DNA from 4 places in the Exiguobacterium sp. SH3S3 genome. Region 3 is predicted to be linked to each of the others. Evidence: riboswitches for the same ligand, from Rfam matches in the RefSeq annotation. Region 3 holds a riboswitch; each other region holds the start of a gene.

The links. A riboswitch is a leader RNA that binds a small molecule or an ion and turns the genes downstream of it on or off. The one in region 3 is predicted to bind S-adenosylmethionine.
Region 1: another riboswitch for S-adenosylmethionine. It lies ahead of EVJ28_RS07895 (aminotransferase class I/II-fold pyridoxal phosphate-dependent enzyme); the one in region 3 lies ahead of mtnK (S-methyl-5-thioribose kinase).
Region 2: another riboswitch for S-adenosylmethionine. It lies ahead of EVJ28_RS03550 (Na+/H+ antiporter NhaC family protein); the one in region 3 lies ahead of mtnK (S-methyl-5-thioribose kinase).
Region 4: another riboswitch for S-adenosylmethionine. It lies ahead of metK (methionine adenosyltransferase); the one in region 3 lies ahead of mtnK (S-methyl-5-thioribose kinase).

The regions. Positions count from the first base shown of each region.
Region 1 covers NZ_SJUU01000006.1:178,159-181,270, reverse strand. Annotated here, with positions in the region: gene EVJ28_RS07900 (AI-2E family transporter) at 1-562, opposite strand, end outside; SAM riboswitch class I at 740-840, shown strand; gene EVJ28_RS07895 (aminotransferase class I/II-fold pyridoxal phosphate-dependent enzyme) at 917-2,092, shown strand; gene EVJ28_RS07890 (iron-containing alcohol dehydrogenase) at 2,089-3,105, shown strand.
Region 2 covers NZ_SJUU01000003.1:35,376-38,487, reverse strand. Annotated here, with positions in the region: gene EVJ28_RS03555 (TVP38/TMEM64 family protein) at 1-549, shown strand, start outside; gene EVJ28_RS03550 (Na+/H+ antiporter NhaC family protein) at 586-1,869, opposite strand; SAM riboswitch class I at 1,939-2,034, opposite strand; gene EVJ28_RS03545 (GGDEF domain-containing protein) at 2,133-3,112, opposite strand, start outside.
Region 3 covers NZ_SJUU01000007.1:118,769-121,880, forward strand. Annotated here, with positions in the region: gene mtnA (S-methyl-5-thioribose-1-phosphate isomerase) at 1-677, opposite strand, end outside; gene mtnK (S-methyl-5-thioribose kinase) at 674-1,828, opposite strand; SAM riboswitch class I at 1,910-2,012, opposite strand; SAM riboswitch class I at 2,218-2,320, shown strand; gene EVJ28_RS08535 (2,3-diketo-5-methylthiopentyl-1-phosphate enolase) at 2,392-3,112, shown strand, end outside.
Region 4 covers NZ_SJUU01000002.1:155,057-158,168, forward strand. Annotated here, with positions in the region: gene metK (methionine adenosyltransferase) at 1-1,142, opposite strand, end outside; SAM riboswitch class I at 1,274-1,393, opposite strand; gene pckA (phosphoenolpyruvate carboxykinase (ATP)) at 1,711-3,112, shown strand, end outside.

The DNA of each region.
Region 1 (3,112 bases), on a different contig from region 3:
CGAACACTTCCTTGTCTTTCAACAAGTAGATCGAGATGACGATCCCGATCAACAAGTTGATCAACGTCATCGTGAAGCTCGACACGTAACCGACCGAAGACACGACGGCCGTCTCGACCCATCCGGAATACCGCTCCTCGAACCGGTTCAAGTCGATGGCTTGGGCGATCGTCTCGTTGTATTCTCTCAAATACGTGTTGAATTGACCGAGGAAGCTATCGATTTGGCGAATATAAAACGGGAGCTCCTCGATGAGAGACGCGACACTCGAATAGATGCGAGGGAACAGCGTCACCGCTGACACGACAAGGATTCCGATGAACGTGACGTAGACGATCAACAAGCCTTGGTAGCGCTTCAAGTGGAACCGTTCTTCTATGTAGGACAGGACGGTGTTGAGGAGCAGCGCGATGGCGATTCCCATGATGATCGGCGTCAACAGCTGAAACGCATATTGCAGGACCCGAGAGATCGTGTCCGGCTCACTGATGACTTTCCATAGGACGAGCAGAATCAGCCCGATCACGCTTAACTTCCATATCAATTGACGGTTTAGTTCCAATGGTCTATCCCCTCATGCTGTAAATTTTGCAGAATAACGTTCATCTTTTACTATGAACGTTTTTTTACCGGGATTCAATAGCGGCAAGGAATTTTTGAAATAAGGATTGACAAGGTTGGTAACGTTTGGTTTACTAAATGACATATTACAGAAATTATCAATTGCATATAAAAACACTTTCTATCAAGAGAAGCGGAGGGACTGGCCCGATGAAGCTTCAGCAACAGATTGTTTCAATACTGTGCTAATTCCAGCAAGGTGACCTTGAGAGATGGAAAGGTGGTTGTTTGAATACGTCCGTATCTCGACACCCCTTTCCTCGGAAAGGGGTGTTTTTGCATAGGAGGACTATTCATGACAGACAGACGCTCGAAGTTACTTAAAACGTTACCACCCCAGCATTTCGTCGGACTCGCCGCTGAAGTCGCCGCACTCGAGCGTTCAGGCCGCGACGTCATCCGGCTCGGCCAAGGGACGCCCGACTTGCCGACACCAGCCCCGATCTGCGAGGCGTTGCAGACGGCCCTGCTCGACCCGGCGACACACCAATACGGCCCGTTCCGGGGACAGACGCGCCTGAAGCAAGCGGTCGCGACGTTCTACCAGACCGAATACGGCGTCGCGCTCGATGCCGAGACCGAAGTGGCCATCTTGATCGGCAGCAAGTCGGGACTCATCACGCTCCCGCAATGTGTGCTCGAGCCAGGTGACGGCATGTTGCTCCCGAACCCGGGCTACCCGGACTACATCTCGGGGGCGCGTCTCGCCGGTGCGGTCGTCCACGACCTCGTCCTCCGGGAAGAGAACGGTTATCTTCCTGATTATGAGACGCTCGATCCGCAGGGAGCGCGACTCATGTATTTGAACTACCCGAGCAATCCGACCGGTGCCGTCGCGTCGCCCGCGTTCTTTGACGACACGGTCCGGTTCGCGAATGCGCATGACCTCATGGTCGTCCACGACTTCGCCTACGGCAGCATCGGTTTCGACGGTCACGTCCCGCCGAGCTTCCTGCAGACGCCGGGAGCGAAAGACATCGGCATCGAGGTGTATACGATGTCGAAGGCGTTCAACATGTCCGGCTGGCGGGTCGCTTTCGCCGTCGGCAACCGCGACATCATCGAGGCGATCAACACGTATCAGGACCACGTCCATGTGAGCGTGTTCTCGGCCATCCAAGAGGCGGCCATCGCCGCGCTCGAGTCACCGCGTTCGCTCCGGGACGACTTGTCACGGTTGTATGAGGCCCGCCGCGACCGGCTCGTCGACGGGTTACGTCAGGCCGGATGGGACATCACGGCCCCGAGCGGCTCGTTCTTCGTCTGGGCGAAAGTGCCGGACGGGGACGCCAAATCGTTCTCGCATAAGCTGCTCCACGAGGCAGGGGTCGCCGTGACGCCGGGCTATTTCTTCGGCTCAGAAGGCGAGCGGTACGTCCGGTTCGGACTCGTCTCCGCCGAGCCGAAGATCGACGAGGCCGTCGAGCGGATCGAGAAACTGTTCGCGACGTATGAAGAGGTCCGGGCATGATCCGCCAAGCCGTGCTCGAGTACGACCATGCGGATGACGCGCTCGAGCGGCTCGATGAATTGATCGCTGGCCGTCGTGCTCACGTGCTGCGCGGCCAGAACGGTTTTGACGTCGTCAAGCGCGTCCTGCCAGCGATCACTGCCTATCCGACATCGCTGTTCCGTGGCGAATGCACGGACGCGGAGGTCGAACGGCTCCGTTTGAAGGATGTGGATGTCCTCCTTGCCGTCGGTGGGGGCAAGCTCGTCGATACGGCGAAACTCGTCGCTTACCGGCAAGGTGTCCCGCTGATCGTCATCCCGACGCTCGCCTCGAACTGTGCCGCCTTCACACCGCTCAGCGTCATCTATGACGAGCAGGGCGCCTATGACCGCTACGACGTGTTCCGCGTCGTCATCGAGCGGGTCATCGTCGACGCGAGGGTCGTGACGGACTCGCCGTACGACTACTTCCGAGCCGGCGTCATCGACACGGTCGCCAAGTTTTACGAGGCCCGCTATTTGAGCGGCGACAGTTCGGCTGATGCCGGCGTCAATACCGGTCTCGCCTTGGCCGAGCAATGCGGCCGGCTCGTCGAACTCGACTTGAGTGAGTCCAGTTTCACCGCGTATGGGCCAGAGACCCGGTTCGCGGTCGATCACATCCTTGCCGTCGGCGGTGCCGTCGGTGGTTTCGGGGACGCCGGGACACGCGTCGCCGTCGCCCACGCCGTCCACAACGCGCTCAGCCGCTTCGAGTCGACCCATCCGTTCTTACATGGCGACAAGGTCGGCTTCGGCCTCCTTGTCCAAGAACGGTTGCGTGGCTCGTCTGACGCCCCGTATTTAGAGGCGTGGCTCGCCAGGATCGGCGCGCCGACGTCACTTGAGACGCTCGGACTCGTTCCGGCCGACATCCCGCAACTGGTCGACGCGGTCCGGGCCGAGACTGAATTGCAACGCTCACCCGTCCCGCTCGATATTGACTATTTGAAAATAATTTTTGAAAATTCAGTATTTTCTGTTTACAAATAAAAGGATT
Region 2 (3,112 bases), on a different contig from region 3:
GCCCCGTTCCTAGAAGCGATTTTCCCGTTTCTCCCGCTCGTCTTGATCATCTCGGCGAACGCTGCCACGTATGGCTTCTGGCTTGGTGTTCTCTTGTCATGGATCGGCAGTTTGGCAGGGACGCTCCTCGTGTTCGCCGCCGTCCGATACGTGTTCCGCAAACCGATGACGCGTTGGCTCGAAAAACATAAACAGGGTGTCTATTGGCTCGATCGCATCAACCATATGAGTCCAATCTCGCTCGGATTCTTATATTCGTTGCCGTTCATCCCGGTCAGTTTGATCACGTACTTACTCGCCTTGATTCAAATGCCGCTCCGAACGTTCGTATTGGCGGCCGGATTCGGGAAACTGCTCGTCGTCATCATCTTCTCGGTCATCGGTGATCAGTGGCAAGAGTTCATCCAAAGCCCGTTCCGCTTATCGATGCTCGGCCTGCTCTTGCTCGTATTGTGGGCGATCAGTCGCGGTCTCGAAGAACTTCTCAAACGGCGCGCTTTCAAAAAACGGAACGAAGAGCTCAAACGTAAACGTGAAGCAAGAACATAAAAATCCTCGAAGGCGGCCGCCTTCGAGGATTTTTGCTTAGTTGGTTTTTTTGAAACGTGGGAAGTTGAAGACGATCGCCAAGCCTCCGCAAATGAACAGGAGGAACGGATAGAACATATACGGGACGAGGGCGGGGGACGCCGTGTTCGTCAACTCGGCGGCGATGAGGAGCTGCGCCCCGTAAGGCAGAAGTCCTTGTACCCCGCACGAGAAGATGTCGAGTACGCTCGCTGACTTTTTCCGTTCGATGTCATACGTATCGGCGATATTCGCGGCAAGCGGGCCTGCTACGAGAATCGAGATCGTATTGTTCGCCGTCGCGACGTTCGTCGCACTGACGAGCCCGGCGATGCTCCATTCCGCACCAGCCCGGCGCTGAATCCGTGACGTGAGTGCATCTCGTAAATAGGTGAGTCCACCGTTATGCGAGATGAGCCCGACGAGTCCGCCCATGAATAACGTCAAGAGCGAGATCTCGGCCATGCCCATCATACCGTCGGCCATCGCCGTAACGTAAGACGTGACGGCCAAGCTTCCGTCAATCAGTCCGATGATGCCAGCGAGCGCGATGCCGCCGAGCAAAACGAGGATGACGTTCAGTCCGGTCAAGGCGAGGACGATGACGGCGAGATACGGAATCAATTTGTACCATTCGAACGCGGCCACTTCAATCGTCGATTCTCCACTTGAGAGAACGGCTAACAGGACGGTCGTGATGATTGCGGCCGGGAGCACGATCCAAAAGTTGGTCCGGAACTTGTCACGCATGTTCGTCCGCTGTGTCCGGACGGCGGCGATTGTCGTATCTGAGATGAATGACAAGTTGTCTCCGAACATGGCCCCGCCGACAACGGCCGCGGCCGCGATCGCGATATTGACCCCGCTCTCTTGATGGATGCCGAGCGCGATTGGGGCGAGCGCGGCAATCGTACCGGTCGATGTGCCCATCGCCATCGAGATGAAGGCAGCGATGACGAACAATCCGCTCAGTAAGAGTGACGGCGGCAGGAACGTCAACGCCGCATTGACCGTCGCGTCAATCGCACCGATTGCACCGGCGACGTTCGAGAACGCGCCAGCGAGCAGGAAGATGAATATCATGATCAAGATACCTGGATTACCGGCGCCTTGGGCGATACGTTCGACGGTCTGTGTGACGCTTCCTTTCGTCATCATCGCGGCGACAATTAAAGCGATCAACGCCGCGATCAGCACCGGGAACTTGTAAAAGTCACCATAATAAATACCTGCCCCGATAAAGAAGACGAGGAAGACGAGCAAGGGCAAGAGCGCCCATTTGTTAGCTGTTGGTTGTTCCAATCGATTCACCTCATTTCATAGAATAGAAAAAGAGAGCCTTCCGAAAAAGGCTCTCTGTAAGAGACACCCTTTTCATCTTTCGAGCAGAACGCTCGCTGGATTTGGCACGGGTTACCCGCTGCCGAGACATCTAAGGGCCAGTCCCTCCGTCTCTCTTGATAAAAAGTCGTCATGATGTAGTTGTTAGACACGTTTTCTAACGTACCTGTTTCAAGTCGGGTTGTCAACAGAAATCCCCCTGCGCCAATGGACGCGGGGGGAAGTCATGTCGTCAAAAAATTATAATGGGCGACGCGGTTACGACCGGCGTACTTGCCGCCGACGTAAAGGGCCCGGTCAGCGTTACGAATCGTATCATCAAGCCGTTTGTCGCCGAACGCTTGAATCGTATCGACGCCGATCGAGGCGGTCACGGGAATATCGACCCCATCGACACGGAACGGCTTATCTTCAATCTTCTGTCGAATCCGTTCGGCGATATCGACGGCTTGGTCGACGTCGCAATGATTGAGCAGCAAGATGAACTCCTCGCCCCCGTAACGGGCCGCAAAGTCATCGGTCCGGAGCACTTGCCGGATTCGCCGTCCGAACTCTTGGAGCACGCTGTCTCCGACTTGGTGACCGTGCGTGTCATTGATTTTTTTAAAGAAGTCGATGTCGAGCATCGCGACTGAGATCGGGTACATCGAGCCGTCCGAGATTTGTTGAATCCCATACTCGTAGAACGCGCGCGCGTTGGCGAGCAGCGTCAAGCTATCGGTGCGGCTTTCCGTGTATAGGCGGTCGCGTTCGTGGCAACGGCTGATTGTTCGGTTGAACGACTTCAACAGTTTCATCATCTCGTTTTGAATGATGGGCGGATAGCCATAGACGTGTTCACCGATCATGACGATGCGTGTGCGGATCCCGTCAATCTCTTCTGACTGGACCGAGATGAAGCTGTGGTAATCGTCATGAAACGCTTCTGACAACGCTGCGTCCCATTCGAAGCGCATCTCATAATCGACAGACTTGGCGTGTGGATGGCGCGCTTCAATCAAGTCGAAGACGATCGGACGGTCGATCGGCTGTCGCGTCAACAAATCGAAATAGAGCGTTCGGTCGAACAGGACGAACTCGACAAACCCTTTATCATATTGGTTGAGGCGCTCACATTGACTCAAGAACACTTCAATCGCCTGGGCCTCGCTTTGAGACAGGGAGACGGCCTCTTTCGCTTCATCGTACTGTTCGATCAATGACT
Region 3 (3,112 bases):
ACTCCTTTCGCCTGAATCGTCCAAGCGGCCATATTGTCGGTGATGAGCGTGACGTCGATGTCGGCCCGGTCGAGCTCCCAGACGGTCAGGCGTGCCCCTTGGAGGAGCGGCCGCGTCTCACAAGCGAAGACGTTAAACGCGATACCTCGCTCTTTCCCGACGTAAAACGGCGCGAGCGCAGTCCCGTAACGCGACGTCGCGATCGCCCCGGCGTTACAGATCGTCAAGACGTTCCCCCCTGCCGGCAGCACCGTGAGCGCATGCTCCCCGATGGCCCGATACGTGTCGACGTCTCGCTCGAACAGCGCGATGGCCCGATGTTTGATGTCAGTCGCGATTCTTTCAAAGTCGTCTCCGACGTTGAATCCGAGAAGCGACTCGATCACGTTTTGCAGATTGACCGCCGTCGGACGGGTCGCGATCAATCGACGGCCGACGAGGTCGAGCCGGCGTGTGAAGTCCGGGTCATCCTGGAGGCGGACCGCTTCTTTCGCGAGCACGAATGCGCCGAAATAGGCGATGGCCGGCGCGCCTCGGACTTGTAACGTCTCGATGGCGTGCTCCGCCTGTTCGAGCGTCGCGATCGTCACGTACCGCTCTTCATGGGGCAGTAACGTTTGGTCTAAAATGACGAGCTCGTCCCGGTTCGGGTCGAAGCGAATGTTTTGGACTGTCATACGCGTACCCCCGCTAACAGCGTCACTAATTCATCGATTGTCCGGACATCGTGGCGCTGTTTAATGAGCGTCGTGCCGAGCGTGAGCGCTTCCCGTTTCCGCTCGAGCCGGACCGTTTCCGGTAACGTCTCGAGGTCAGCGACTCCGGCGAGACCGATGGCGCGGCGAATCAGTTCGCATCCGGCATAGCCGATCGTGTCGCTAAAGATGGTTTGAAGTAGCTCATCGACGAATCCGTCCGTGTTGAACGGTTCGACCGCCGTCTCAAACTTCGTCCGGAACGTCTTCTCAAACGTCTCCCATACCGTCAATACGTCCGTGAACCGTTCGAACCGTTTGAGTGGGTCATGGAACGTCGATAGCGTCAAATGGGCGACGATTTGCCCGATGTCAAAGCCGAACGGTCCGTAAAAAGCGAACTCCGGATCGATGACTTTCGTCTCTTGTTGCGTCGCGAAGATACTGCCTGTATGTAAGTCTCCGTGCAAGAGCGCGTCGTGTTTCGTGACGAAACCGACTTTCAGTTTCGTGACCTCCACTTTCAATTTCTGGTCACGCCAAAGCGCTTCGACGTCCTGACGGAGCGCGGTTTCGATGTTGTTCGATTCGGCATCTTTGTACGGATCGGTGAAGATCAGTTTTTCAGTGATGTCGCACAGTTCCGGGTTGTAGTAATCCCGTTCTTTCCGCTTCTTCTCAATCGGGCCGGCCGTATAGTCTGACGTCTCAAACAACGTCTGTCCTAAAAACTCACCGATGTGACGGGCGAGTTCAGGATACGTTTTCCCTTCCAAATAGCCCGTCCGGACGATATCAAAGTCGGACAAGTCCTCTAAAATCGTGTAGGCGAGCGTCCGGTCACTGCCGAGAACGACCGGGACGAAACGCGGGACGACGCTAGCGAATTCGCGCAACGCGAGCTGCTCGATCCACGCCCGTTCAAGTGTGAGCGGCCAACTCTCTCCGACGACTTTCGCATACGGTAGCGCCTGCTTGACGATGAGGCTCGTTTCGCCTTGACGGATGCGGAAGACGAGGTTCAAGTTGCCGTCCCCGATCTCCTCGCAATGCGCGATGCCCCCATCTTCGAGTAACCCTAACGTTCTGACGTGCTCGACGACTGTCTGTTCTGTAAATGGTTGATAAGCCATGTCTGTTTCCCCTTTCGGTATATTCCCCACAAAAAAAGCCCCTTTCTCCGCGAGAAAGAGGCACAGCCGTAACGGTTGTTCCTCTCATCTGTCAGACGTATGTCTGGTGGATGTAGCACCGTGCCTACTGGTCGGTTGCTGCGGCGTCATCGGGCCAATTCCCTCTGCCAACTCGCGATAAGAGTGTCATATTCGATTGTGTGAACTTGTTGTGATGAATGTTACTTACTCGAGCACCAAGTTGTCAACGTCAATTTTCGGACCCGGTGTTGTCTTTTCCCGGGCATATATAGAAACAATGAATTCAACTATTTTTTCTCAAAAAAAGGAATTGACGAACCGGATATTGTGTGACAAAATTCAATTAAATTTCACAACTTCAAAATACATTCTTATCAAGAGCAGACGGAGGGGACAAGCCCGATGATGTCGCAGCAACCGACCCGATTGGGCACGGTGCTAATTCTTGCAGCGTAAGCTGAGAGATAAGAGTTCATTTTTTTATGATGACCTCTTGCCTCGGCATGGGGTCATTTTTTGTTTGACCGGAAGGAGGAACGAACATGAGTATTACTGCCACATATGAAATCAGCCGGACGAACCGCGTCGCGACTGTCGCCGAGAAAATCGCCCTTGAACTGACCGTCGGCACATGGACGGAACTGCCCCACCTAGAGCAAGAACAATTAAAGGCGTATCGGGGTGAGGTCGTCTCAACGACGCACACGGAAACGACGAGTCGCTTCACAATCCGTTATCCGCTCCATAACGTCACGCCCGACTTCTCATCCATCTTGACGACGACGTTCGGGAAATTATCGCTCGATGACTCGGTACGCTTGATCGACTTGACGTTACCCGAAACGCTTGCGTCTGAATTCCCCGGAGCAAAGTTCGGTGTTCAAGGCGTTCGTGAGTTGCTCGACGTCCATGATCGCCCGCTCGTCATGAGCATCTTTAAAGGGATCATCGGCCGTGATTTACGCTTCTTAGAACAGCAACTTCGAGACCAGCTCGCCGGCGGCATCGACATCGTCAAAGATGATGAAATCCTATACGATAATCCGCTCACTCCGTCGCTTGAACGAGCTAAAATCGGGGCGGCCGTCATCCAAGAACAGTTCGAAACGACCGGGAAACGTTCGCTCTATGCCATCACGCTCAGCGGTCCGGTGTTCGGGCTACGTGACCAAGCGCTCCGCTTGATCGAGGCGGGCGCGACGGCACTGTTGTTCAACGTCTATACATACGGGCTCGACACACTCCGCGAACTCGCGAGCGATC
Region 4 (3,112 bases), on a different contig from region 3:
ACGTCTGTGCGACCAAAGTGTCCGTAAGCTGCTGTCTGTCTGTAGATCGGGCGACGAAGGTCGAGCATCTTAATGATGCCGGCCGGACGAAGGTCGAAGTTCTCACGAATGAGTTCAACGAGTTCAGTCTCGCTCAATTTACCAGTGCCGAACGTGTCCACCGCGATTGAAACCGGGTGTGCGACACCGATCGCGTATGCAAGTTGAACTTCCGCTTTGTCAGCAAGTCCAGCTGCAACGAGGTTTTTCGCCACGTAGCGGGCCGCGTATGCTGCCGAACGGTCAACTTTGGTAGGATCTTTACCTGAGAACGCACCACCGCCGTGGCGAGCATATCCACCGTATGTGTCGACGATGATTTTACGTCCTGTAAGACCTGCATCACCTTGTGGTCCACCGATGACAAAACGGCCAGTCGGGTTGATGAAGTACTTTGTCTCGGCATCGATGAGTTCAGCCGGGATGACTGCTGCGATCACGTGTTCTTTAAGGTCCGCTTGGATTTGCTCGAGCGTGATGTCTTCTGCGTGTTGCGTCGAGATGACGATCGTATCGATACGGACCGGGTTGTTGTCTTGGTCGTATTCAACAGTTACTTGCGTCTTACCGTCTGGACGAAGGTAAGTGAGCGTTCCGTTTTTGCGGACTTCTGCCAAGCGACGTGACAATTTGTGAGCGAGTGAGATTGGGAGCGGCATGAGTTCAGGTGTCTCGTTCGTTGCATAACCGAACATGAGGCCTTGGTCACCGGCACCAATCGCATCGATTTCTTCGTCAGTCATTTGACCTTCACGAGCTTCGAGCGCTTGGTCGACACCGAGTGCGATGTCTGCTGACTGCTCGTCGATTGCTGTGAGTACAGCACAAGTCTCAGCGTCAAAACCATATTTGGCGCGCGTGTAGCCGATCTCACGAACAGTTTCACGTACAACTTTCGGGATATCCACGTAAGTCGATGTCGTGATTTCACCAGCTACGAGCACGAGACCTGTCGTGACAGACGTCTCAGCCGCAACGCGGGCGTTTGGATCTTCAGCCAAAATTGCATCCAAAATCGCATCTGAGATTTGGTCACAAATTTTATCCGGATGTCCTTCAGTGACGGACTCCGAAGTGAAAAGTCGACGGTTCAAGTTTGACATTTCGAAAAACCTCCTATTAATAAGGGTGATGTGTGGACGGTACTCGTTCCCCTTACGCGTTGCTTTGGGACGGTAATGAAAAAAACCTTTCGCCACGTTCAATGGGAAAGGTTGAATCGTTCTTCCTTACCCTCTTATCGTTCGAAGCTGTCGCTTCGCTTCAGGATAGCACCTTTTCCGAAAAAGACTACAGGATCGGACGGTTGCTGGGCTTCGTAGGGCCTTGTTCCCTCCACCGCTCAGAATAAGAGTATCCGTTACGAACACCATCATATAAATGCCATACCGTTCTGTCAAGCGTATCTGCTTAATTTGTAAATTTCTTCGTAATCACGGAAATCATTTATGTTTGTGAAATATCAAACATTTTTTTGACGGTTTCCGTTTTTTCACTCCCCGCTTATACAGAATATGTTAGAATGTCTTTGTAAGAAAGCGCTTACTTTAAAGGGTAAAGAAATGCTTGTTTTCGATTAGTGTGTCACATATAATGAAAATGTCATACTAATTAAACGCGGAAGTATGCGGATTTCATCCACATCTATTTAGGGGAAAGGTGGGATTCAGGATGGCGACTACGCTCCTGAAAATCGAAGAATTAATTAAGGGTGCCGATGTATTACGGAACTTAACGGTTCCAGAACTGGTGGAAGAAGCCATTCGTAACGGTGAAGGCGTACTGACGAAAGACGGGGCTTTATCGGTCAGTACAGGGAAATTCACAGGACGGTCACCGAAAGACAAATTCGTCGTCCAAGATGAAGTCAGCAACTCGTTAGTGGACTGGGGGCCGATCAATCAGCCGATCGCAGAAGAAAAGTTCACCGCTCTTCTCGACAAAGTCCTCACCCATCTCGAGACGAAACAGAAGCTGTATTATCTCGAAGCTTCGGCTGGAGCTGACGAGCACTACACGCTACCTGTACGCGCCATCACCGAGTACGCGTGGCACAGCTTGTTCGCGAAGCAGTTGTTCTTGCGAGAGTGGCCGACGAGAGCTGCGTTTGACCCGTTCACGGTCATTTATGCACCGAGCTACAAGGCCGACCCAACAGTTGACGGGACGAACTCAGAAACATTTATCCTCGTCTCGTTCGCCAAACGTACCATTCTGATCGGGGGAACAGAATACGGCGGCGAAATTAAAAAATCGATTTTCTCGGTCATGAACTTCCTATTACCTGAACAGCACGTCTTGTCGATGCATTGCTCGGCCAACGTCTCGGACGCCGGGGAGACGGCGCTCTTCTTCGGACTATCGGGCACGGGAAAGACGACGCTATCGGCCGATATGGAACGGCATCTCATCGGTGACGATGAGCACGGTTGGTCACCAGACGGCATCTTCAACATCGAAGGCGGTTGCTACGCCAAGACGATCAACTTGTCGCGTGAGAACGAACCTCAAATTTATGACGCCATCCGTTTCGGATCGTTGATCGAAAACGTCATCTTGAACGAAGACCGCTCACCCGACTACAAAAACATCTCGCTCACCGAAAATACGCGAGCAGCTTATCCGATTCAATACATCGATAACGCGATGCTCCCTTCACGGGCCGGTCACCCGAACACGATCGTCTTCTTGACGGCCGATGCTTACGGGGTGCTCCCGCCGATCAGCAAGTTGACGAAAGAGCAGGCGATGTATCACTTCCTATCTGGCTACACATCAAAACTAGCCGGGACGGAGCGCGGCGTGACCGAGCCACAAGCAACGTTCTCGACTTGCTTCGGCTCACCGTTCTTGCCGCTCGCCCCGGAACGATACGCCGACATGCTCGGCAAGTTGATCGAACAGCATAACGTCGACGTCTACCTCGTCAACACGGGTTGGACCGGCGGGGCTTACGGTGAAGGGTCGCGTATGAAGCTCAGCTACACACGGACCATGGTGAACGCCGCGATCAACGGTCAATTGCGTGACGTCGACACTGTGAAGCACGACATCTTCAACGTCGACATCCCAG